One region of the Streptomyces sp. NPDC096012 genome, then DNA from elsewhere that is predicted to be linked to it. Evidence: riboswitches for the same ligand, from Rfam matches in the RefSeq annotation. Region 1 holds a riboswitch; each other region holds the start of a gene.
The links. Region 1 has a riboswitch for cobalamin ahead of ABVB68_RS31625 (CbtB domain-containing protein). Riboswitches for the same ligand answer to the same signal wherever they lie in the genome.

Region 1 (5,734 bases):
GACGAGATCATGCGCGCCATCGCGGCCAGCGGCCGGACGGAGGCACTCGGATGACCGGAACCGAGGAGCCGGTCCTGCTGGACATCACGGGCCGGGCCGCCCACATCACCCTCAACCGGCCCAAGGCGCTCAACGCCCTGAACCACACCATGGTCCGCCGTATCGACGAGGCCCTGACCGCGTGGGAGCACGATCCGGCCGTCGAGACCGTCCTCGTCACCGGTGCGGGCGAGCGCGGCCTGTGCGCGGGCGGCGACATCCGCGCCGTCCACGACGACGCCCGCGACGGCGACGGCTCCGCCGCGGCCGCCTTCTGGCGCGACGAATACCACCTCAACGCCCGCATCGCCCGCTACCCCAAACCGTACGTCGCCCTCATGGACGGCATCGTCATGGGCGGCGGCGTCGGCATCTCCGCGCACGGCAGCGTCAGGATCGTCACCGAACGCTCGCAGATCGCCATGCCCGAGACCGGCATCGGCTTCGTCCCCGACGTCGGCGGCACCCGTCTGCTCGGCCTGGCCCCCGGGGAGCTGGGCACCCACCTGGCGCTGACCGGCGCCCGGATCGGCGCCGGTGACACCCTGCTGTGCGGGCTCGCCGACCACTACGTACCGTCCGGCGCGCTGCGCCAACTCGTCGACGACCTTGCCGTGATGCCCGCACGGGACGCCGTCGCGCGCCACGCGCAGCCCCCGCCGCGGGGAGAGTCGGCCGGACGGCGGGAGTGGATCGACACCTGTTTCGCCGCCGGCACGGTCGAGGAGATCCTCGAACGGCTGCTCCTCCACGGCGGCCCGGAAGCGAAGGAGACCGCCGAGACCCTGCTGGCCAAATCGCCCACCGCCCTCAAGGTCACCCTGGCCGCGGTCCGCCGTGCCCGCCGGCTCGGAACGCTGGAGCGGGTCCTCGACCAGGAGTACCGCGTCTCCTGCGCCGCTCTGAGCACCCCCGACCTCGTGGAGGGCATCCGCGCGCAGGTCATCGACAAGGACCGCGAGCCGCGCTGGTCACCGGCCACCCTCGCCGAGGTGACCGACGCCGACGTCGCACGCTTCTTCGCTCCGCTCGGCGACCGGGAACTGGGGCTTGCCGGGCCCGGCACCGACCCGGAGGCGGGCCCCTGAACCGGGTCGCGGCCGGCGCCGGTAGCGACCGGATCCGGCCGCGCAGCTGTCCGTTCGGGCGGCACCGACCGGCCGTGCCCGGCGCCGCCAGCCGCCACGAGAGGAAGATCACGCCAGGTGGTGCGGTCTTGGCCCGCCACCCCTCGCGCGGTACGGTCTGTCCGATATCGACGACGGCGAGACGGAAGCCGGTGGGAATCCGGCACGGTCGCGCCACTGTGTGCGAGACGCCTTGGACGGCGTCTCGTGAGTCAGACCCGTGGCCGTCGTCCAGTGCACCACCGAGATGGGACGCGAACTCCCAGAGGAGGTCCTGCCATGGCGCAGACCGTCGCTCCGCCGTCCGCCGCCACACCCGCCGTTCCCGCCAAGCTGCCGCTGAAGGCGATAGCTCCCTGGGCGGCCTTCTTCGGCATCCTGATGCTGGTCCTGCTCTACTTCGTCGGCGCCGAGCAGGGCGCCACCTCCGTGTTCAGCGGCACGGACGTCCATGAGTGGGTGCACGACGCCCGCCATCTCCTCGGTTTCCCCTGTCACTGACCAGAGGGACGCCGCACACCCATGAACTCCGCAACGGTAAGAAACCTCCTCGTGCGGGGCATGCTCGCCGGCCTGGCCGCCGGCGTGCTCGCCCTGATCGCCGCCTACCTCCTCGGTGAACCGAGCGTCGACAAGGCGATCGGCTTCGAGGACGCCCACTCCCACGAGCACGAGATGGAAGTCGTCTCCCGCTCCCTGCAGTCCACCGCCGGCCTCGCCACCGGCGTGCTGATCTACGGGGTCGCCTTCGGCGGCATCGCCGCGCTCGCGTACTGCTTCGCGCTCGGACGCGTCGGGCGCTTCGGTCCGCGGGCGACCGCGCTGCTGCTTTCCGGCTGCGCGCTGCTCGCCGTGTACGTGGTCCCGTTCCTGAAGTACCCGGCCAATCCGCCGTCGGTCGGCGACCCCGACACCATCGGCAGGCGGACCACCCTGTACTTCCTGATGATGCTGCTCAGCGTCCTGCTGGCGGTCGCCGCCACCATCCTGGGCCGGCGCCTGGCGCCCAGCCTGGGCACCTGGTGGGCGACCGTGGCCGCGGTGGCCGCCTTCGCCGTCGTCATCGGGCTGGCCTACGCGTTCCTGCCGGTCGTCGACGAGGTGCCGAAGGGCTTCCCGGCCGGCCTGCTGTGGCGTTTCCGGCTGTCCGCGGTGGCCATCCAGGCGGTCCTGTGGGGAGGATTCGGGCTGCTCTTCGGCGAGTTGGCGGAACGGCGGCTGAATCCCAGGCCCGCGGCGGCGCCGGCCGGGGGGACGGTTCCCGCCTCGAACTGAACGCTTCCGCGACGCGAGAGGGCCTCCGGAACCGTCCGGGGGCCCTCGCACGTCCTGTCCGAGCGGCACGGCCACGGCACCCCGCCTTCGCGGTGCCCGGCACCCTCTCCCGGCGGACCGGCGGCGCGGTGCACCGAGGAAGCCGATCGCCCGCGGCGCCGCGCCGGCATCAACTGCTCGTCCGCCGACGGAATGTGACCTGGCGACACATGCGTGTGTCCCCCGTCCGCACCGCCTCAGCGCACCGGGGCGGACTACGGCGCGGCCAGTGGCCGGCCGAGCCGCAGATTCCAGCGTCCGGCCCGCCCGCTGAGTTCCGTGGCCGTCAACGGCTCCACGTCGAGCCGCCAGAACGCCGTCGGGGGCAGGCCGAGGACATGGACGACCGCGGCCCGTACGACCTCCGGCTCGACCACGGCGACCGTGCGCCCCTCCGTGTCCCGCGCGGTGTCCAGCCAGCGCCCGATCCGTTCGCACACCTCACGCACCGACTCCCCGCCGTGTGCCGCCCAGCCGGGGTCGGCGAGCCAGCGGACCACCGCCTCCGGCTCGGCGGCCGTCACCTCGCCGAGGGTGCGGCCCCGCCAGCGGCCCATGTCCAGCGGCGCCAACTCCGGTGCCTCGGCGGCATCGAGGCCGAGCGCCACCGCCGTGTCCCGGCAGCGCGGGCTGGCGGAGGCCAGTACACGGGCGGGTGCGCGCAGCGACCCGGCCGCGGAGCGGGCCAGGGCCGCCCCGGTGTCGTCGACCGAGTCGCCGTCGTAGAAGCGGGCCTGCCGCAGCGACGGGCTCGTCGCGGGCGAGACGAAGGTGACGCGGCTGGTCATGCGGGCGCTCCCCCCGGACGGTGTCCGATCCGGCCCACAGGGCCGGCCACGAGGCCGAGGGCGCGGCCCAAGCGGCCCTGAGCCGCGCCGGGTTCACTGCGGAAGAGGCGCTCGCACCGCAAGCGGTGCAGGCAGTGGAGGCCCTGGACGCAGCGGACGGAGTACAGGCAACGCGAGCAGCGCAAGCGGCGCCGTGGGCGCGACTCGGCGTGTGCGCAGGTCTTTCCGGCGGCCGGTCGCCGAGCCATGGGGCCACCTCCTCGTCCCGTCCCGCTCCGGCCGCGAACCTAACATCCGCCGAACCCGTGCCCGCTGCCACCCGGCGGAGCCGGCGTCGGCTCGGGGCGCCCGGTGGCACACCGGTCCGAGCGCCGGGCCGGGACGGCCACGGCCGGGGAGCGGACGTACGCCCGCTCCCCGCCCTCCGCACGGCTTCAGGAGCCGGGGAGTTCCGCACGGACCGCGGAAGCGCCGGCGACGCCGACTCCGGACGGATCGGGGGCGGTCACTCCGCCCACCGCCGCGCCTCGCGGCCCTCGCGTTGGGCGGCCAGACCGAGACCAGCTCCGTTCCGATTCCCGCCGACCGCGTCGACGGATTCGACGAGGCGTACTGCGCGCGTCCGGAGCGGCTGCTCGATCCGGCCGCACGCCGGTCCTGTCCGGCGTGGAGCCTCGTCGCCCCCGACCTGGAGCGGCGGTCCACCGAACGGCTGCGCCGCGACCTCGACTCCGGCACGGGGCACGAACGGTACGGCCGTCTGCGCGGGCAGCTCTTCCTGGACGGTCCGCTCGTCCTCGTACGGGTCCTGCCCCGAGCGCCGGCCGGGGGGACGGGGTCGGCGGCACGTCAGCGGTTGCGGCGGCACATGAGTGGGCACTCCCCCCGGGCGACGGTTGCGGTGGCGCATCGACGGTGACGACCCCATGTCAACGGGCGCCACGGCACACCGACGGGGACGGCCCCGTCGACGGTGACGGCGCCGCCGTACCAGGGATCTGGCCGGACTCAGGAGCGTCGTGAGGGGTCCTCGGGCGCCGTGGGCAGCGCGAGGTGTTCGAGGTCGCCGGGCGGGGGAGTGGTCACCGGCCACAGCGGGGCGGCGCTTCCGTCGGCGAGCGCGGCCGGCGCGTCGGTCAGGTTCATGCGTTCCCGCAGCCGGGCGTAGAAGTCCATCGGGCCGAGCCGGACCGCCTTCAGCCGGCGGGGAGCGGCGTACACGCCGATCCAGTCACCGGGGCTCAGCACACCCCGCAACTGGCCGTCGACGCTGACGGCGGCCTGACCCGACCGTTCGAGCACCCGCAGCGCGATCGGCTCGTCGGGGGCGGCGACGACCGAGCGGTTGAACACCATGTGCGGCGCGACCGGCGTGAAGAGCAGACCTTCCGCACGGGGCGAGACGATCGGACCGCCGGCGGCGAAGCTGTACGCGGTGGAGCCCGTCGGCGTGGCCACCAGCAGCGCGTCGGCGGAGTAGCTGGCGAGGAGCCGGCCGGCCAGATAGACCCCGACCGACACCTGCCGGTCCCGGGCCAGCTTCTCCAGCACGACGTCGTTCAGCGCGAAGACGTTCAGCGCGACGCCCCAGTCACCGCTCGCGTCGCAGTCCGTCCGGACCCGCGGCGGCGGCAGCAGCGGACCGCGGCCGTACTGCAGCAGCGCCTCCATCTGCGCGGGCACCTCCAGCCGGCAGGATGCCCGCATGGTCAGGAGCATCCGACTCTCGACGGTGATCCGTTCCTCCCGGACCGCGTCCAGCGCCTCGCGCACCGCGGTGACCGGCACCTCGGTCAGGAAACCGACCCGGCCGAGGTCGACACCGAGCACCAGGATGTCGCTCGCGGCCGCCAGCCGGGCACCGCGCAGGAAGGTGCCGTCGCCGCCGAGGGTGACGATGAGGTCCGGATCGCCCGCGGTGTCCATCTCCTCGCGGGCGCTGTGCCGCTCGCCCTCCTGCCACACGTCGATGTCGGTACATCCCACGGCGTTCCCGGCACACCAATCGCGCACGGCCCGGGCGGCGGTCACCGCCTCCGCACGTCCGCCATGCACGACCAGGCCGACACGGTTCACGGTCATAGCCGCCTCCCAGCCGTCTTGCCTCACCTACGGCCATCCTCGCCGCGGAGCGGGCCGGTCAGGAACACGCCACGCCGCCCGGCATGCGGGGCCGGGATCGGCCGGAGCGCGCCGCGACGCCGAGTGACCGCGCGGCCGCGCCCTCGGCCCGGATCCCGGTGGATCACGAAGGGCCCCCGGGGGATGCTGGTAGGTCGCCGGGGTCGCCGGGGTCGCCGGGGTCGCCGGGGTCGCCGGGGTCGCCGGGGTCGCCGGGGTCGCCGGGGTCGCCGGGGCCGCCGGGGCCGCCGAGGTCGCCGAGGTCGCCGGGGGCGGATCGCCCGGTCCGCGGCATCCGGCAGATCGCCGATCCCTGTGGACCGCGGGGCCCTCACCTCCGGCGGA
Region 2 (5,734 bases), on a different contig from region 1:
CTGCGGTTGCGTTCGTCGTCCTGCAGCAGAAGATCGCTGATGTAGAGGACTCCGCCGGGCTTGAGGATGCGGTTCAGCTCGGCGATCAACCGGTGCTGGGCTTCATCGCCGGGAATGCAGGTCAGCACGGCGAAGAGCAGGACTGCGTCGAAGCCTGCGTCTGGGCAGGGCGAGGCCGGTGGTGCATCGAGGGCGGCGAAACGCATGGTGGGGTGCAGGCTGCGCGCCCGACTGATCATGGCCGGTGAGGCGTCGACGCCCGTGAGGTCGCCGAAGCCGCGCTGTTCGAGCTCCTTCATGATGCGGCCGTAGCCGCATCCGTAGTCGAGGATCGCGGCGTGCCTGCTGATCCCGTCGAGCCAGGGCAGATGGAGTGGGTGGGTGAAGGTCTTGGTGGCCGCGGCGGCATCCCAGTAGGGAACCTGGCTGTCGAGGTCGGACATGGCAGATGCCTCTCTGGGTGCTTGGCTGAAGCCGGTCATGCTGCCAGGGCGGCGGGGCGTTCGACGAGCTGGCCGCGCTCGAAGTGGGCTCCGGCACGGACGAGCGACGAGGTGCGGGGCGTTCACGGCCCGCCACCGCTGCTGGGCGGACCCGACGCGCTTGAAGACCATGGCCAGGGCGGCGGTGCGGGAGCCGGCGGAACTGCTCCAGCGCGGGCACGAAGTCGCCGGAGGACAGTCCGTGCAGGTAGAGGGCTTCAGCCTCCAGCGCGGCGGCCGGCATTGTAGACGTCGCGGGCCGCCGGCTGGCCGCGGCCTTGCCGTCAGCCGGGTGGGCCGCAGTGGCTCAGCAGGGCGCGGACCGGTCCGTCGACGAGCCGGTAGCGCACGACGCGGCCGTGTTTCTGGCCCTCCACGATGCCCGCGGTGCGCAGCAGGCGCAGCGCCTGGGAGACGGCCGTGTCCCGCATGCCCGTGGCGAGGGCGAGGTCGGTGACCGCGATGGGGCCGGCCGCGTGCAGCGCGAGCAGGAGTGACAGGCGTCCGGGGTCGGAGAGCAGCGAGAAGCGGTGCGCCCAGGCCCGTACCCGCTCCGGCTCGCCGACGGCGGCGATGGCGTCACAGACCCGATGTCCGTCGATGGTGCGCTGCCCGGCACGTTCCGCGGGGACCAGATGCATGGCCGCATCTTCGCAGGATCCCGCCTCCGTGGCTGCACGGCGGCCCACATCCGCCGACTGCCGTCCTCCTCCGCCGCCGTGTGCTCAGTCGTCCTGTCCCTCCGCTGTCCGCCACCGTGTGCTCGGTCGCCGTGTCCGTCCTCCGCCGTCACCGTGTGCTCAGTCGTCCTGTCCGTCCGCCGGCCGTCACCGTGTGCTCGGTGGCCGTCACCGTGTGCTCGGTGGCCACGACCGCCCGTCTGCCGTCCCAGTCATCCGTCTGCCGTCCCGGCCGTCCGTCCGCCGTCCCCGCTCTGCCCTCCCCGCCATCCGTCTGCCGTCCCGGCCGTCCGCCTGCCGTCCCCGCTCTGCCCTCCCCGCCATCCGTCTGCGGTCCCGCTCTGTCGTCCCGCTCTGTCGTCCCGGTCTGCCGTCCCATCTGTCGAGTCGTCATATCTGCTCAGCTGTGCAGCCTTGCAGCTGTCACCGTCGCCTCCTAGGGTGATCAGGCCGTGGTGTTCGGGAAGACCGGTGACGGCCCCTCAGGGGCCCAGGCCGGAGCGGCCCTCGCCACTGTGATCGGGAAGTTCCCGCCCCCTACGGACGCCACTGGCCACACAGCCGGGAAGGCAGGGGCGGGCGCGTCGACCCGTCAGCCAGGAGACCGGCCACGGCATCACGAAGCTGATCCACGAGGTGCTGGAGCGTGACCGTATGACCGTGTCCGAAGGCGTGCCCGAAGGTGTGTCCGGAGGTGTGTCGGGAGGTGTCCCCGACGGCGGGCCGGGAGCCGGCGCCGCGGTGTCCTTCCGCTGGCGCCGTGAGGACACCGTCCGCACCGCCGGGCTCCTCGCCGTGATCGTCGCCCTGCACGTGGCCGCGTTCGGCATCCTGTTCCTGCTGGTGATACCGCAGCACTACGAGGTCGGCACCAAGGCGTTCGGCGTCGGCCTGGGTGTCACGGCGTACACGCTCGGCATGCGGCACGCCTTCGACGCGGACCACATCGCGGCGATCGACAACACCACCCGCAAGCTGATGGCCGACGGCAAGCGGCCGGTGTCGGTGGGCTTCTGGTTCGCGCTGGGGCACTCCAGCGTGGTGGTCGTCATGGCCGCGCTGGTCGCCGGCGGCGCCAAGCTGGCCGGCACCCTGATGAACGACGGATCCCGCACCCACCAGGTCCTCGGCACCGTCGGCACCACCGTCTCCGGCGGCTTCCTGTACCTCATCGCCGCCCTCAACCTCGCCGCGCTCTTCGGCATCGTGCGCGTCTTCAGGGCGATGCGCGCCGGCCGCTACGACGAGGCGGAGCTGGAGGCCCACCTCGACTCGCGCGGCTTCATGAACCGTCTGCTGGGCCGGCTCACCAGGTCCATCCGGCGCCCGGGGCAGATGTTCCCGCTGGGCTTCCTCTTCGGCATCGGCTTCGACACCACGACGGAGGTCCTGCTGCTCGCCCTGGCCGGCAACGGTGCCGCCGCCGGACTCCCGTGGTACGCCGTGCTGTGCCTGCCGCTGCTGTTCGCGGCCGGCATGAGCCTGTTCGACACCCTCGACGGCACGTTCATGAACTTCGCCTACCAGTGGGCCTTCTCCAACCCGGTGCGGAAGGTGTTCTACAACCTCACCATCACCGGCCTGTCCATCGCCGTGGCCTTCTTCGTCGGCACGATCGAACTGGTCGGCGTCCTGCACGACAAACTCGGTCTGCACGACGGCGTCACGGACTGGATCGCGGCCCTGGACCTGGACAACGTCGGCTACGTCATCGTCGGTCTGTTCGTGGTCGTCTGGGCCGTCGCCATCGCCTACTGGCGTCTCGGCAGGGTCGAGGAACGGTGGACGGCCCGCGCCGCCGACGGGAGCTGAAGGGTGCCGCCGGCCGGGCGCCACGGCCGGCACACCGGCCGTGGCCGACCTGTGTGGCACGCCGCTCCCGGCGGTTCCCGAGCCTGAGGGCCCTCGGCCATGCACAAAAGCGGAGCAAAGGTGCGGCAAAGTGAACCGGAGTCCGATGAACTCGGCGGGCTGAGGCAACATCTTGGTGAACGGCAGGCACCGCGCGGTCGAGGCGTGGTGCCGCCGCCGGCCGGACGGGGTGAGGGACGTGGTGGAGCCGAGGATCGCCGTCGCCGTGGTGACCATGGGCAACCGGCCCGCCGAGGTCGACGCCCTGCTGGAGTCCGTGGCCAAGCAGGACCTCGCCCCGGCCCGCATCGTGATCGTCGGCAACGGCTGCCGGCTGCCCGAGTTCGCGCGCCGGCTGTCCCTGCCCGGCGAGGTCACCACCGTCGACGTGGCGGAGAACCTCGGCTGCCCGGGTGGCCGTAACGTCGCCCTGTCCCGGCTGCGGGAGTTCGGGGACGTCGACGTCGTGGTGGAACTGGACGACGACGGGCTGCTCGTCGACGCCGACGTCCTGCGGCGGGTACGGGACCTGTACGCCGCCGAGCCCCGCCTCGGCATCGTCGGCTTCCGCATCGCCGACGAGCACGGCGAGACGCAGCAGCGGCACGTGCCCCGGCTGGGGAAGCCGGATCCGATGCGCGGGGGGTACGTCACCGGGTTCCTCGGCGGCGGGCACGCCCTGTGCATGGCGATGCTGGCCGAGACCGGGGACTGGCCCGCCGAGTTCTTCTTCGCGCACGAGGAGACCGACCTGGCCTGGCGGGCCGCCGACGCCGGCTGGGCCATCCGCTACGTCCCCGAGCTGCTGCTCCGGCATCCCAAGACCTCACCGGCCCGGCACGCCGTCTACTACCGGGTCAACGCCCGCAACCGCGTCTGGCTCGTGCGGCGCCGGCTGCCCCTGCCGCTTGTCCCGCTGCACCTGGGGGTGTGGACGCTGCTCACGCTGGCCCGTACCCGCTCGGCGGCCGGGCTGAGGGCGTGGTTCGGCGGGTTCCTGGAGGGGGTGCGCGAGCCGGCCGGCGAACGGCGGCCGATGCGCTGGCGCACGGTGTGGCGGCTCACCCGGCTGGGACGTCCGCCGGTGATCTGAGCGGTGCGGTGCGCGGGGCCGTCACGGCTCTGCGGCCGGACAGGAGGAACGGGACGGAGCCCCGGTCGTTCACCTCCGCCGACCGGGGCCCCTCTGTGTCCCCGGATCCAGCCTGCGGCGACACTCCCCCGAGTTACGCGACTTACGCGCGCGCCGTCGGACCGGATCCGATGAAATGATCACATCAGGACTCGCCAACGGATCGCTAACATGTGGCCAACGGTTCGTCGGCGGGTAGGAGGCCGGATGGCCGGAAGTCGCCCGGTGGCACCGGAACAGGCCGTGGGACAGGCGGTTTCGCAGCCCGAGCGGTCGACGGAAGGTGGCGGGAAACCGCTGCGACAGGGCGGGATCCCGCCAAAGAGCGACGGGCACGGGCCCGGCGTCCAAGCACGGCCGGTGACGGCCGCACAGGGAAGGCAGTGAGGCGGCGAGATGCGGCGGTACGAGCTGCGGTTCGGACTGCTGGGACCGCCGGTCCTCTACGACCGACCGCCGTACGGTATCTCGGACAACACCGTCCACGTCCCCGACGACCACCCCGACGACGGCGTCCGTTCCATCGGCAGCCCCAAGGTGCGCGCCCTGCTCGCCGCACTGCTGCTGGAACCCGGCCGCGTCGTGTCGGTCGAGTCGCTGAAGGACGCCCTGTGGGGCGGGATGCCGCCCGTCTCCGCCCAGGCCTCCCTGCACAACCACGTCACCCGGCTGCGCCGCCTGCTGGACGACCCCGACCGGCTCAGGGCCGTACCCCCGGGATATCTCCTGCGCGTCGACCACGGCGAGCTGGACGTGCACGTCTTCGACGCGCGGGTCGGCGAGGCGCGCGGGGCGCACGCCGCGCGGCAGTGGCCGGCCGTCGTACGCGCCTGTACGTCCGCGCTCGCGCTGTGGCGCGGCACCCCGCTCAGCGGACTTCCCGCCGACCTCGGCGGCTACGCCCTGGTGCAGCGCCTGGAGGAGGCGCGGCTGCTGCTGTTGGAGTGGTGCTACGACGCCGAACTCGCCCTGGGCGGCGCCCGTGTGGCCGCGCTCGTCCCCGAACTGGCCGCGCTCGTCGCCGAGTATCCGCTGCGCGAGGCCTACCACCGCCAGCTCATGCTCGCCCTGCACCGCACCGGCCGGCAGGCCGAGGCCCTGGCCGTCCACCGCGACCTGCGGGCCCGCCTGGTGGACGAACTCGGTGTCGAGCCCGGCCCGGCCGTCCGCGAAGCGCATGCCGAGGTACTGCGTGGGAGCGGCGAGGAGCGGCGGCGGAACGAGGGTGGCGGTGACCGGCGGCGCGTCACGAAGGACGCGGAACGGCCGGCGCCGGACGGCCGGTCGGGCGCGGCCGGTGCCGAGTCGCCCCCCGCCTCGCCGCGTGAAGCCGGCTCCGCCGTACGGCAGACCCCGCGCCCGGCCCAGCTGCCGGCTCCTCCGGCGCACTTCACCGGTCGCGCGGAAGTGCGCCGGGAGCTGCGCGGGGCGCTGACCGGGTCACCCCCGCCTGCCCTCACCGTCGCCGTGATCAGCGGTATGGCGGGCGTCGGCAAGAGCGCGTTGGCCCTGCATGTGGCGCATGAACTGCGGGAACGTTTCACTGACGGTCAGCTCTACGTCAATCTGCACGGCGCCACCCCCGGCAT
Region 3 (5,734 bases), on a different contig from region 1:
GCGGTACTGGACGTTCTGGCAGTACGCCAGCAAGGGCAGACTGCCGGGTGACCAAAATCTCTTCAACGGGTCGGCGGCCCGGCTGCAGGCCCTCGCGCGAGCCCGGTGACCAAGGCGCGCCTGGGCCGCCGAGAACAGGATCACGGCGGACGGAACCGCAAGTCGTCATCACGGACACCACCAGTCCTGCCCCAGTTCATCTTCCGTTCACCCAGGTTGCCTACGTTCGAGCAGCCAACGACCTCGAACGATTGCCTGGGTAAATGGAAAGCTTCTCGCTGATCCTCGCGATTGTGGTGATAACCGCACTTGCGTTCGATTTCACGAACGGTTTCCACGACACAGCGAACGCGATGGCCACCACCATCTCCACAGGCGCCCTGAAGCCCAAGATCGCAGTGGCCATGTCCGCCGCCCTCAACCTGGTGGGCGCCTTCCTCTCGGTGGAGGTCGCCAACACGATCTCCAAGGGTCTCGTCGACGAGACCGGCATCCGTCCCGAGGTCATCTTCGCCGCCCTGGTCGGCGCGATCCTCTGGAACCTGGTGACCTGGCTGGTGGGCCTCCCCTCCAGCTCCTCCCACGCCCTGATGGGCGGTCTGATCGGCGCCACCGTCGCCTCCGCGGGCCTCGGTGCCGTGCACGGTGACGCCCTGGTCACCAAGGTGCTGCTGCCGGCGGTCGCCGCGCCGATCGTGGCGGGCGTCGCGGCCATGCTGGCCACCCGCTTCTCCTACGGCATCGGCGGCAAGGCCGAGGGCGAGGCCACCCGCAAGGGCTACCGCGCCGGCCAGATCGCCTCCGCGGGCCTGGTCTCCCTCGCCCACGGCACCAACGACGCCCAGAAGACGATGGGCATCATCACGCTCGCGCTGATCGCGGGCGGCTCCATCGCCCCCGGCTCGAACCCTCCCACCTGGGTCATCCTCTCCGCGGGCCTGGCGATCGCGCTCGGCACCTACATCGGCGGCTGGCGCATCATCCGCACCATGGGCAAGGGCCTGACCGACCTGGAGCCGCGCCAGGGCTTCGCGGCCCAGACCAGTGCCGCGACCGCCATCCTGGCCTCCTCCCACCTCGGCTTCTCCCTGTCCACCACCCACGTCGTCTCCGGCTCGGTGATGGGCGCCGGTCTGGGCCGCAAGGGCGGTGTGGTCCGCTGGTCCACCGCCACCCGCATGGCCGTCGCCTGGGTCCTGACCCTTCCGGCCGCCGCGCTGGTCGGCGCGGGCGCCGAGTCCGTCACGAACCTGGGTGACTGGGGCACCGCCGCCGTCGCCGTCTTCCTGGTCGCCGCGAGCGCCACCATCTGGAAGATCTCCCGTCGCGAGGTCGTCGACCACACCAACGTCGCCCCCGGGGCCGAGGAGCCGGCCGGCGTGGTGACGGCCGCCATCGCCGCCGTGATCCCGCCCCCGGCGGGTGTGCTGGCCGAGGATCCCGCCCTCGCCTTCCCGCAGCAGACCGCCGATCCCAAGCCCGCCGCCCCGGCGACCCCGCCGGCCGCCAGGGTCTGACCCCGAGCACCCGGTACTGAAGGAAGAATCATGAAGATCGACTGGGCGGCTCTCGGCTCCGTCTTCGGCACCAGCCTCGTGTTCACGGTGGGTCTGGTCGCCCTGTTCACCCTCGGCATCAACGGCCTGACGCGGCGCGAGAAGGCCGCGGCCCAGGGCGGCTCGGCCACTGCGGCCGTCACCGGCGCCTACGTCTGCTTCGCGGCCTGCGCGGCGGCGGTGGCGTACGGCATCTACCTGATCGTGGCCAAGGCCTGACCGTCGCGTACCGGCCCGGCCGGACCACCGCGGCAGGACCACCGTGGCCGGCGCACGGCCGAACGCACCGAGGCTCCCCTCCAGTTGTGGCGGAGGGGAGCCTTTCGGCATGCTCGGGCGCCCCGCGGTGTGGGGATGGGCACACTCTCCCCGCGCAGGTCAAAGGCAGGTTGACGGCCCTTCCGGACACGTGGTGGACTGCCCGGGCCATGTACGGCGGCAAGAGAGGAAGCCGGTGCGAATCCGGCGCGGTCCCGCCACTGTCACCGGGGAAGAACCCCGGGAGCCAGGAACTCTCACCGCCGGATCTCGTCGAACCAGGGCGCGGACACCCTGAGTGAGGACCCATATCGCCATGCTCGGCTGCCGAAGGACCAGTACCAGGCCCGCTCCTGTGCCCACGGCCGGCTGAGCCGATGGGTGCCGATCGCTGCTACGCGTACGGCGCCGCCGCCGGCCTTCTCGGTGACCTGCTCCTCGGCGATCCGCGCCGCGGGCACCCGGTCGCCGTGTTCGGGCGCGCGGCCACGGCCGTGGAAGGCGCGTTGTGGCACGACCACCGCGGCTGGGGCGCGCTGCACACCGCCGTGTGCGCCGGTGGCGCCGTCGCTCTCGGGGCCGTGGCGGCACGCGCCGTTCGCCCCTCCCCCGTCGCGTCCGTCGCGCTGACCGCCGCCGCCACCTGGGCCGTCGTCGGCGGTACCTCGCTCGCCCGGGAGGCCGACCTGATCGGGCGTGCCCTGCGGGCCGGCGACGTCGAGGCGGCCCGGGCGCGGCTGCCCCATCTGTGCGGCCGGGACCCGCAGGCGCTGGACGCCGACGGGATCGCCCGGGCCGTGGTCGAGTCGGTCGCCGAGAACACCTCGGACGCCGTCGTGGGCGCGCTGGTGTGGGGTGCCGTGGGCGGCGTGCCGGGCCTGCTCGGCTTCCGGGCGGTCAACACCCTCGACGCCATGGTGGGCCACAAGTCGGCCCGCCTGCGGCGCTTCGGCTGGGCGTCCGCCCGGCTGGACGACCTCGCCGGCTGGCCGGGGGCCCGGCTGACCGCCGTGCTCACCGCGGCGGCCGGGCCCGATCCCCGCGGCGCCCTGCGCGCCTGGAAGGCCGACGCGCACCGGCACCCGAGCCCCAACGCCGGGCCCGTGGAGGCCTCGTTCGCGGGTGCCCTCGGGGTGCGCCTGGGCGGGACGCTGTCCTACGGCGGCCGGATCGAGCACCGCCCCGTGCTCAACGGACGGACCGGGCGCGCCGTGCGGGTCACCGACATCGACCGGGCGGTACGGCTGTCCCGCCGCGTCGGCCTGCTCGCGCTCGGCGCCACGGTCGCCGCGCGCCGACTCGTGAAGGGACGTGGGAAGTGAGCGGGGGTCTCCTCGTCGCCGGCACCACCTCCGACGCCGGCAAGAGCGTCGTGACGGCCGGCATCTGCCGCTGGCTGGTGCGCCGGGGCGTGAAGGTGGCGCCGTTCAAGGCGCAGAACATGTCGCTCAACTCGTTCGTCACGCGGGAGGGCGCGGAGATCGGGCGGGCGCAGGCCATGCAGGCCCAGGCGTGCCGGGTCGAGCCGACCGCGCTGATGAACCCGGTGCTGCTCAAGCCCGGTGGCGAGCAGAGCAGTCAAGTGGTGCTGATGGGCAGGCCGGTGGGCGAGATGAGCGCGCGCGGCTACCACGGTGGCCGGCAACAGCGGCTGCTGGGCACGGTGCTGGACTGCCTGGCCGAGTTGCGGGGCACGTATGACGCGGTGATCTGTGAGGGGGCGGGGAGCCCGGCCGAGATCAACCTGCGGCGGACCGACATCGTCAACATGGGCATCGCCCGCAGTGCGCGGCTGCCCGTGCTCGTCGTCGGCGACATCGACCGCGGTGGTGTCTTCGCCTCCTTCTTCGGGACCGTCGCCCTGCTCTCGCCGGAGGACCAGGAACTGGTCGCCGGGTTCCTGGTGAACAAGTTCCGCGGCGACGTCTCCCTGCTCCGGCCCGGCCTCGACATGCTGCACGGGCTGACCGGGCGGCACACGTACGGCGTCCTGCCGTTCCGGCACGGCCTCGGCATCGACGAGGAGGACGGGCTGCGGGTGTCGTTGCGGGGCACCGTGCGGGAGTCCGCCGTCGCCCCGCCGGTCGGCGAGGACGTGCTGCGGGTCGCGGTGTGCGCGGTCCCGCTGATGTCCAACTTCACGGACGTGGACGCGCTGGCGGCCGAACCGGGTGTCGTGGTGCGGTTCGTGGACCGGCCGGAGGAACTGGCGGACGCCGACCTCGTGGTGGTCCCGGGCACGCGCGGGACCGTACGGGCGCTGCGGTGGCTGCGGGAGCGGGGGCTGGCGGACGCCCTCGCCCGCAGGGCCGCCGAGCACCGGCCGATCCTCGGCGTCTGCGGCGGATTCCAGGTGCTCGGGGAGCACATCGAGGACGACGTGGAGTCCCGGGCCGGCGAGGTCGGCGGTCTCGGCCTGCTTCCGGTACGGGTGCGGTTCGCCCGCGGGAAGACCCTCGCCCGGCCCGTCGGCGAGGCCCTCGGCGAGCAGGTCGAGGGGTACGAGATCCATCACGGGGTCGCCGAGGTGACCGGCGGCGCCCCCTTCCTGGACGGCTGCCGGGTCGGCCAGACGTGGGGCACGCACTGGCACGGCTCCCTGGAGTCGGACGGTTTCCGGCGGGCCTTCCTGCGCGAGGTCGCCGCCGCCGCGGGCCGCCGCTTCGTGCCGGCCCCGGACACATCCTTCGCCGCGCTGCGCGAGGAGCAGCTCGACCGGCTCGGCGACCTGATCGAACAGCACGCGGACACGGACGCGCTCTGGCGGCTCATCGAGTCCGGCGCGCCGCAAGGACTGCCTTTCATCCCACCGGGAGCGCCCGCATGAGCACAGTGTTGTTGTTGTCGACCGCCGACACCGATCTGCTGGCGGCCCGTGCCTCCGGCGCCGGGTACCGGATCGGGAACCCGACCCGGGTGGACGTCCCCGGTGAGCTGCCGGGCCTCCTCGAGGGCGCCGACATCGCCGTCGTACGGCTGCTGGGCGGCAAGCGGGCGTGGGAGGACGGGCTGGCCGCGCTGAAGGCGTCCGGCGTGCCGACCGTGCTGCTGGGCGGTGAGGCGGTGCCGGACGCCGAGCTGATGGCCGAGTCGTCCGTGCCGGCCGGTGTCGTGGCGGAGGCACTGAGGTACCTGGTCGAGGGCGGCCCCGCGAACCTGACCGAGCTGGCCCGGTTCCTGTCGGACACCGTGCTGCTCACCGGCGAGGGCTTCGAGGAGCCCTGCGCGATGCCGGAGTTCGGGGTGCACGGCGCGTACGAGGCCCGGGCCGGCCGCCCCACCGTGGGCGTGCTCTTCTACCGGGCCCACGAGCTGAGCGGCAACACCGCCTTCGTCGACACGCTGTGCGAGGCGATCGAGGCGCACGGCGCCAACGCCCTGCCGGTGTACTGCGGTTCGCTGCGCGGCGCGGACGCCGGGCTGTACGAGATCCTCGGCCGGACCGACGCCCTGATCGCCACCGTGCTCGCCGCGGGCGGCACGCACGCCTCGCAGGCCTCGGCCGGCGGCGACGAGGAGGCCTGGGACGTCGGGGCGCTCGCCGACCTCGACGTGCCGGTGCTGCAGGGCCTGTGCCTGACCTCGTCCCGGAGCGCCTGGGACGAGTCGGACGCCGCGCTCTCCCCGATGGACGCGGCGATGCAGGTCGCGATCCCGGAGTTCGACGGACGCCTGATCACGGTGCCGTTCTCCTTCAAGGAGCAGGGTCCGGACGACGTGCCGGTGTACGTCGCCGACCCCGAGCGGGCCGGGCGGGTGGCCGGCATCGCCGTACGGCACGCCCGGCTGGCGCACAAGGCGAACGCGGACAAGAAGCTGGCGCTCGTGTTCACCGCGTACCCGACCAAGCACTCGCGCGTCGGCAACGCGGTCGGCCTGGACACCCCCGCCTCGGCGGTGCGCGTCCTGGACGCGCTCCG
Region 4 (5,734 bases), on a different contig from region 1:
GGCGTCTCCAGGAACAGGTTCAGGGACTGCGCCTGGTCCAGGTACGGGGTGCGGGCCGCGGCCATGTCGATCAGGCCGCGCTGCGGGATCTCCCACGCCGTGCGGTACAGCGCCCGCACCTCGTCGGGGATCCAGGCGAAGCCCTGCACCGAGCCGTTGGCCTCCCGCAGCGCCTCCCGGGTGCGCGCGTCCCACACGCCGAGGTCCTTCAGCTCCTGCACCAGGTACGAGTTGACCTGGAGGAACTCGCCGGACAGCGTCTCGCGTTTGAACAGGTTGGACACCTGCGGCTCGATGCACTCGTACACGCCCGCGATGGAGGCGATGGTGGCCGTCGGGGCGATGGCGAGGAGCAGCGAGTTGCGCATGCCGGTGGCCGCGATCCGCTCCCGCAGCGCCGCCCAGCGCTCCGGCCAGGTGAACTCGACGCCGTAGTGGTCGGGGTGCAGCACGCCCCGGGCGGTGCGGGTCTTCTCCCAGGCCGGCAGCGGGCCGTTGCGCTCGGCGAGGTCGGCGGAGGCCTGGTACGCGGCGAGCATGATGCGCTCGGCGATCCGCGTGGACAGGGCCTTGGCCTCGGGAGAGTCGAAGGGCAGGCGCAGCTTGAAGAAGACGTCCTGCAGACCCATCACACCGAGGCCGACGGGACGCCACCGGGCGTTGGAGCGGCCCGCCTGCTCGGTCGGGTAGAAGTTGATGTCCACGACGCGGTCGAGGAAGGTGACGGCCGTGCGGACCGTCTCGTCCAGCCGCTCCCAGTCGACGTCCCCGCCGGTCACGAAGGCGCCGAGGTTGACCGAGCCCAGGTTGCAGACCGCCGTCTCCCCGTCGTCGGTGACCTCCAGGATCTCGGTGCAGAGATTGGAGGAGTGGACGACATGGCCCGCGGTCGCCGTCTGGTTGGCGGTGCGGTTGGCGGCGTCCTTGAAGGTCATCCAGCCGTTGCCGGTCTGCGCCAGGGTGCGCATCATGCGGCCGTACAGCTCGCGGGCCGGGATCGTCTTCCTCGCCAGGCCGTCCGCCTCCGCCCTGCGGTAGGCGGCGTCGAACTCCTCGCCCCACAGGTCCACCAGCTCCGGCACGTCCGCCGGGGAGAACAGCGACCACTCCGTGTCGGCGTTGACCCGCCGCATGAACTCGTCCGGGATCCAGTGCGCCAGGTTCAGGTTGTGCGTACGCCGGGCGTCCTCACCGGTGTTGTCGCGCAGCTCCAGGAACTCCTCGATGTCGGAGTGCCAGGTCTCCAGGTACACCGCGGCCGCGCCCTTGCGCCGGCCGCCCTGGTTCACCGCGGCCACCGAGGCGTCGAGCGTCTTGAGGAACGGGACGATGCCGTTGGAGTGCCCGTTGGTGCCGCGGATCAGCGAACCGCGGCCGCGGATGCGGGAGTACGACAGACCGATGCCGCCGGCGTGCTTGGAGAGGCGGGCGACCTGGTGGTAGCGGTCGTAGATGGAGTCCAGCTCGTCCAGCGGGGAGTCGAGGAGGTAGCACGACGACATCTGCGGGTGCCGCGTACCGGAGTTGAAGAGCGTGGGGGAGGAGGGCAGGTAGTCGAGGCGGCTCATCAGCCCGTGGAGCGCCGCGACCTCGTCCACCGAGCGGGCGGTGTCGTCCTCGGCGAGGCCGGCGGCGACCCGCAGCATGAAGTGCTGGGGCGTCTCGACGACCTTGCGGGTGAGGGGGTGGCGCAGCAGGTAGCGGCTGTGCAGGGTGCGCAGGCCGAAGTAGCCGAAGCGGTCGTCGGCGGCCGGGTCGATCAGCGCGTCGAGCCGGGCCGCGTGCAGCCGTACGAAGGCGGCGGTCCGGTCGGCGATGAGCCCCTCCCGGTGCCCGACGGCGACGGACTGCGTGAACGAGGTGACACCCTGCGAGGCGGCCTCGTCGCGGATGGTGAGGGTCAGCAGGCGGGCGGCCAGCCGGGAGTAGGCGGGGTCCTCGGAGATCAGTCCGGCGGCCGCCTCCGTGGCCAGCTCGCGCAGCTCCGCCGTGATGTCGGAGGCAGCCCGTGCGGACCGGCCGCGCAGCGCGGCGGCGGCGACCCGGCCGGGGTCGGCGTCGGGGAGGTCGGCGGTCAGCTCGGTCAGGGTCCGCAGCAGTGCGGCACCGGGACCGTCGGTCTTCAGCTCGCTGACTGAAGCCGGTTCGGCTGGCGCGATGGTCACGTGGGGCTCTCCCTCGCTCGGCACGGGGGCCTGGCGGAGGGCAGGGGGCAGCCACGAGCGCGCACGGCGTCGCGTCCACCGGCCCACTCCGCGAGGCCCGGACGTCTCAAGGCACCCGGACCGGACGGCCGGGCGCGCTGTGGGCAGGTCCTCGGACTGGACAGGCGTGCGGATGCACGCAAGTACACCGTTGCGGGACAGTTCCGGATTCGCACCGGATTCCCCTGCGGCGACAGCGAGCACGAGCATACATCTGGTGCCGGGCTGTCGTGTCACCCCCACATCTAGTGTCTGTTGCGTGTTGCGCTGGTGTCGGAGCGTCAACCCGTGGCAGCACTGCGGGCCGCCGGGTACGTGCTTCCCGGCGGCCCGCAGTGGGTGCTGTGCGGCTTTGTGAGGCCCGCTCAGTGAGCGGCTCCCGCGGTCGCGGGCGGAAGCTCCACCTGGACCCCCGCATCGCCCGCGTCGGCCGTGTAGTCCTCCGGCCGGGTCTCGTCGATGCCCGCCGGGGCCTTCACGGCCTTCAGGACGAAGGTCAGCACCACGGTGACGACGACGTTCAGGACGAACGCCGTGAGGCCGATGTAGCCGATCTCGCCGATGCCGGGGATCTCCTTCGCGGAGCCGCCGAAGTGCGCCTGCGTCGGCGAGGCCACCCCGTACGCGGCGACCGTGCCGTACACCATGGCGACCGCCCAGCCGGCCAGCAGCGCCCAGCGGTGGAACCAGCGGGTGAACAGGCCGCCGACCAGGGCCGGGAAGGTCTGCAGGATCCAGATGCCGCCGAGCAGCTGGAAGTTGATGGCGACCGTCTTGTCCATGGTGAGGACGAAGGCCAGCGCGCCCACCTTCACCAGCAGCGACACGAGCTTGGAGACCTGCGCCTCCTGCTTCGGTGTGGCGTCCGGCTTGATGAAGTCCTTGTAGATGTTGCGGGTGAAGAGGTTCGCCGCCGCGATCGACATGATCGCCGCCGGGACGAGCGCCCCGATGCCGATCGCCGCGAAGGCCACGCCCGCGAACCAGTCCGGGAACATGTCCTCGAACAGCTGCGGGATGGCCAGCTGCCCGTTGGTGACCTTCACCCCGGCCGCGATCGCCATGAAGCCCAGCAGCGCCAGCAGGCCCAGCATGAGCGAGTACAGCGGCAGGATCGTGGTGTTGCGGCGGATCACCTCACGGCTCCTGGACGACAGGGTCGCGGTGATGGAGTGCGGGTACATGAACAGCGCGAGAGCCGAACCGAGCGCCAGGGTGGCGTACGTCCACTGGCCCGCCTCCGCCGGGACGAGCGCCCCGCGCGGCTTGTGGGTGGCCGGGTTGATGTGCCGGAACGCGTCACCGGCCTTGGCGAACACGTCGTCGAAGCCGCCCAGCTTGATCGGGATGTAGATGATCGCCACCGCGATGACGATGTAGATCAGCGCGTCCTTGACGAACGCGATCAGCGCGGGCGCGCGCAGTCCGGAGGAGTAGGTGTAGGCCGCGAGCACACCGAAGGCGAGGAGCAACGGCAGGTCCTTCACGAACCAGTTGGTGTTCTCGCCACCGCCGACGCCCATCACGTCCAGCACCGCCTGGATGCCCACGAGCTGCAGCGCGATGTACGGCATCGTCGCGAGGATGCCGGTGACCGCCACCGCCAGCGACAGGCCCCTGGAGCCGAACCGGCCGCGCACGAAGTCCGAGGTGGTCACGTAGCCGTGCTTGTGCGAGACCGACCACAGGCGGGGCAGGAACGTGAAGATCAGCGGGTACACCAGGATCGTGTAGGGCACCGCGAAGAAGCCCGACGCGCCCGCCGCGTAGATCGCCGCCGGTACGGCGACGAAGGTGTACGCCGTGTACAGGTCGCCGCCGAGCAGGAACCAGGTGATCCAGGTGCCGAACGACCGTCCGCCCAGGCCCCATTCGTCCAGCGTGTGCTCGTTCTCGGCCCGGCGCCAGCGCGCGGCGAGGAAGCCCATGACCGTGACGGCCAGGAAGAAGAAGATGAAGACGCCGAGTGCGACGCCGTTGACGCCGTCCTTCACTTCGCGGCACCCCCCTGCGCGTGCCCGCGGGTGCGCTGGTCGCGCCGCCACAGCGCGTACGCGGTCATCGTGAGCGAGGTGGAGATCAGCACCCAGACCATCTGGTACCAGTAGAAGAACGGGATCCCGATGAAGGCGGGATCCGTCTTGGCGTACGAGCCGACCCACAGCATCGCCACGAAGGGCGCGACGAGACAGAGGCCGATGACCACCCGGGTCGGTGTGACGACCGGTGGTCTCACTTCAGGCGCGTCGGACATGTCACGGCTCCGTCCCCTCGTTGATCACCTGTGTAATGCGCAGGCAATCTAGGTGACGCCGTCGCGCACGGGAAGACCCCGTCCGCATATCGGTAGGCCGATTTCGGGGACGCGGCGTGCGGAACCCGGTCCGCGGACGCCCGTCCGCTCAGTCCTGCGGTCGCTTCAGGCGGGCCACGAACTTGTACCGGTCGCCCCGGTACACCGACCGCACCCACTCCACCGGCCTGCCGTCCGGGTCCACGGAGTGCCGGGAGAGCATCAGCATCGGCAGGCCGACGTCGGTGCCGAGCAGACCGGCCTCGCGGGGGGTGGCCAGGGAGGTCTCGATGGTCTCCTCGGCCTCGGCGAGGTGGACGTCGTAGACCTCGGCCAGCGCGGTGTACAGGGACGTGTACTTCGCCAGTGACCGGCGCAGCGCCGGGAAGCGCTTGGCGCTCAGGTGCGTGGTCTCGATCGCCATGGGCTCACCGTTGGCCATGCGCAGCCGCTCGATGCGCAGCACGCGGCCGCCGGCGGTGATGTCGAGCAGCTCGGCGAGCCGGTCGTCGGCGGTGATGTAGCCGATGTCCAGCAGCTGCGAGGTCGGCTCCAGGCCCTGTGCGCGCATGTCCTCGGTGTAGGAGGTGAGCTGCAGCGCCTGGGACACCTTGGGCTTGGCGACGAACGTGCCCTTGCCCTGGATGCGTTCGAGCCGGCCCTCCACGACCAGTTCCTGCAGAGCCTGGCGGACGGTGGTGCGGGAGGTGTCGAACTCTGCGGCCAGCGTGCGCTCGGGCGGCACCGGCGTGCCCGGTGCCTGCGTCTCCGTCATGTCGAGCAGGTGCTTCTTCAGGCGGTAGTACTTGGGCACGCGCGCGGAACGGACCGGGGCGCCGGTCTCGTTCTCCGCACTGCTGACCTCGGTGCTCATGCTCTGCCTTCCCGGCTCCGGATGCCGAAAGCGACCGACCTGGCATCGGCCGCGGCTCACATCGTGGCACGGCTTCGTGGGTCAGGAGTCCACCCCGCACGCTCCGTGATCTCCTCTGTATACCGGCGCGCCCGCTGTTGGTCTAGTCCATCGGGCCGCGGCGGGTGCGGCGGCGGCAGCCCCGGCCGGGCGGCCGCCCACCGCGGGTGCCGCTGCCGCGGACTAGATCCCCTGCCAGCCGGGCTTGGCGGCGTAGGTGTGCCGGAAGTAGTCGGCCAGCTTCAGCTTGGCGGCCGCCGCCTCGTCGACGACCACGGTGGCATGCGGGTGGAGCTGCAGCGCCGAGGCCGGGCAGACCGCCGC

Region 2: another riboswitch for cobalamin. It lies ahead of nicT (Nickel transporter NicT); the one in region 1 lies ahead of ABVB68_RS31625 (CbtB domain-containing protein).
Region 3: another riboswitch for cobalamin. It lies ahead of ABVB68_RS29110 (cobalamin biosynthesis protein); the one in region 1 lies ahead of ABVB68_RS31625 (CbtB domain-containing protein).
Region 4: another riboswitch for cobalamin. It lies ahead of ABVB68_RS12725 (ribonucleoside-diphosphate reductase subunit alpha); the one in region 1 lies ahead of ABVB68_RS31625 (CbtB domain-containing protein).

Annotation. Positions count from the first base shown of each region.
Region 1 is NZ_JBEOTD010000046.1:219-5,952, forward strand. It holds gene ABVB68_RS31620 (enoyl-CoA hydratase/isomerase family protein) at 51-1,127, shown strand; cobalamin riboswitch at 1,264-1,410, shown strand; gene ABVB68_RS31625 (CbtB domain-containing protein) at 1,446-1,667, shown strand; gene ABVB68_RS31630 (CbtA family protein) at 1,689-2,441, shown strand; gene ABVB68_RS31635 (histidine phosphatase family protein) at 2,696-3,268, opposite strand; gene ABVB68_RS31640 (hypothetical protein) at 3,810-4,187, shown strand; gene ABVB68_RS31645 (NAD(+)/NADH kinase) at 4,277-5,350, opposite strand; gene ABVB68_RS31650 (hypothetical protein) at 5,514-5,684, opposite strand.
Region 2 is NZ_JBEOTD010000012.1:87,914-93,647, reverse strand. It holds gene ABVB68_RS14885 (class I SAM-dependent methyltransferase) at 1-443, opposite strand, end outside; partial or broken gene ABVB68_RS14880 (IS256 family transposase) at 479-638, opposite strand; gene ABVB68_RS14875 (ArsR/SmtB family transcription factor) at 767-1,123, opposite strand; cobalamin riboswitch at 1,599-1,789, shown strand; gene nicT (Nickel transporter NicT) at 1,817-2,974, shown strand; gene ABVB68_RS14865 (glycosyltransferase family 2 protein) at 3,213-4,106, shown strand; gene ABVB68_RS14860 (AfsR/SARP family transcriptional regulator) at 4,542-5,734, shown strand, end outside.
Region 3 is NZ_JBEOTD010000038.1:41,740-47,473, reverse strand. It holds gene ABVB68_RS29125 (lysozyme) at 1-109, shown strand, start outside; gene ABVB68_RS29120 (inorganic phosphate transporter) at 264-1,517, shown strand; gene ABVB68_RS29115 (hypothetical protein) at 1,548-1,775, shown strand; cobalamin riboswitch at 1,953-2,093, shown strand; gene ABVB68_RS29110 (cobalamin biosynthesis protein) at 2,192-3,136, shown strand; gene ABVB68_RS29105 (cobyric acid synthase) at 3,133-4,641, shown strand; gene cobN (cobaltochelatase subunit CobN) at 4,638-5,734, shown strand, end outside.
Region 4 is NZ_JBEOTD010000010.1:1,342-7,075, forward strand. It holds gene ABVB68_RS12725 (ribonucleoside-diphosphate reductase subunit alpha) at 1-2,165, opposite strand, end outside; cobalamin riboswitch at 2,291-2,414, opposite strand; gene mctP (monocarboxylate uptake permease MctP) at 2,570-4,198, opposite strand; gene ABVB68_RS12735 (DUF3311 domain-containing protein) at 4,195-4,458, opposite strand; gene ABVB68_RS12740 (GntR family transcriptional regulator) at 4,607-5,371, opposite strand; gene nagB (glucosamine-6-phosphate deaminase) at 5,594-5,734, opposite strand, start outside.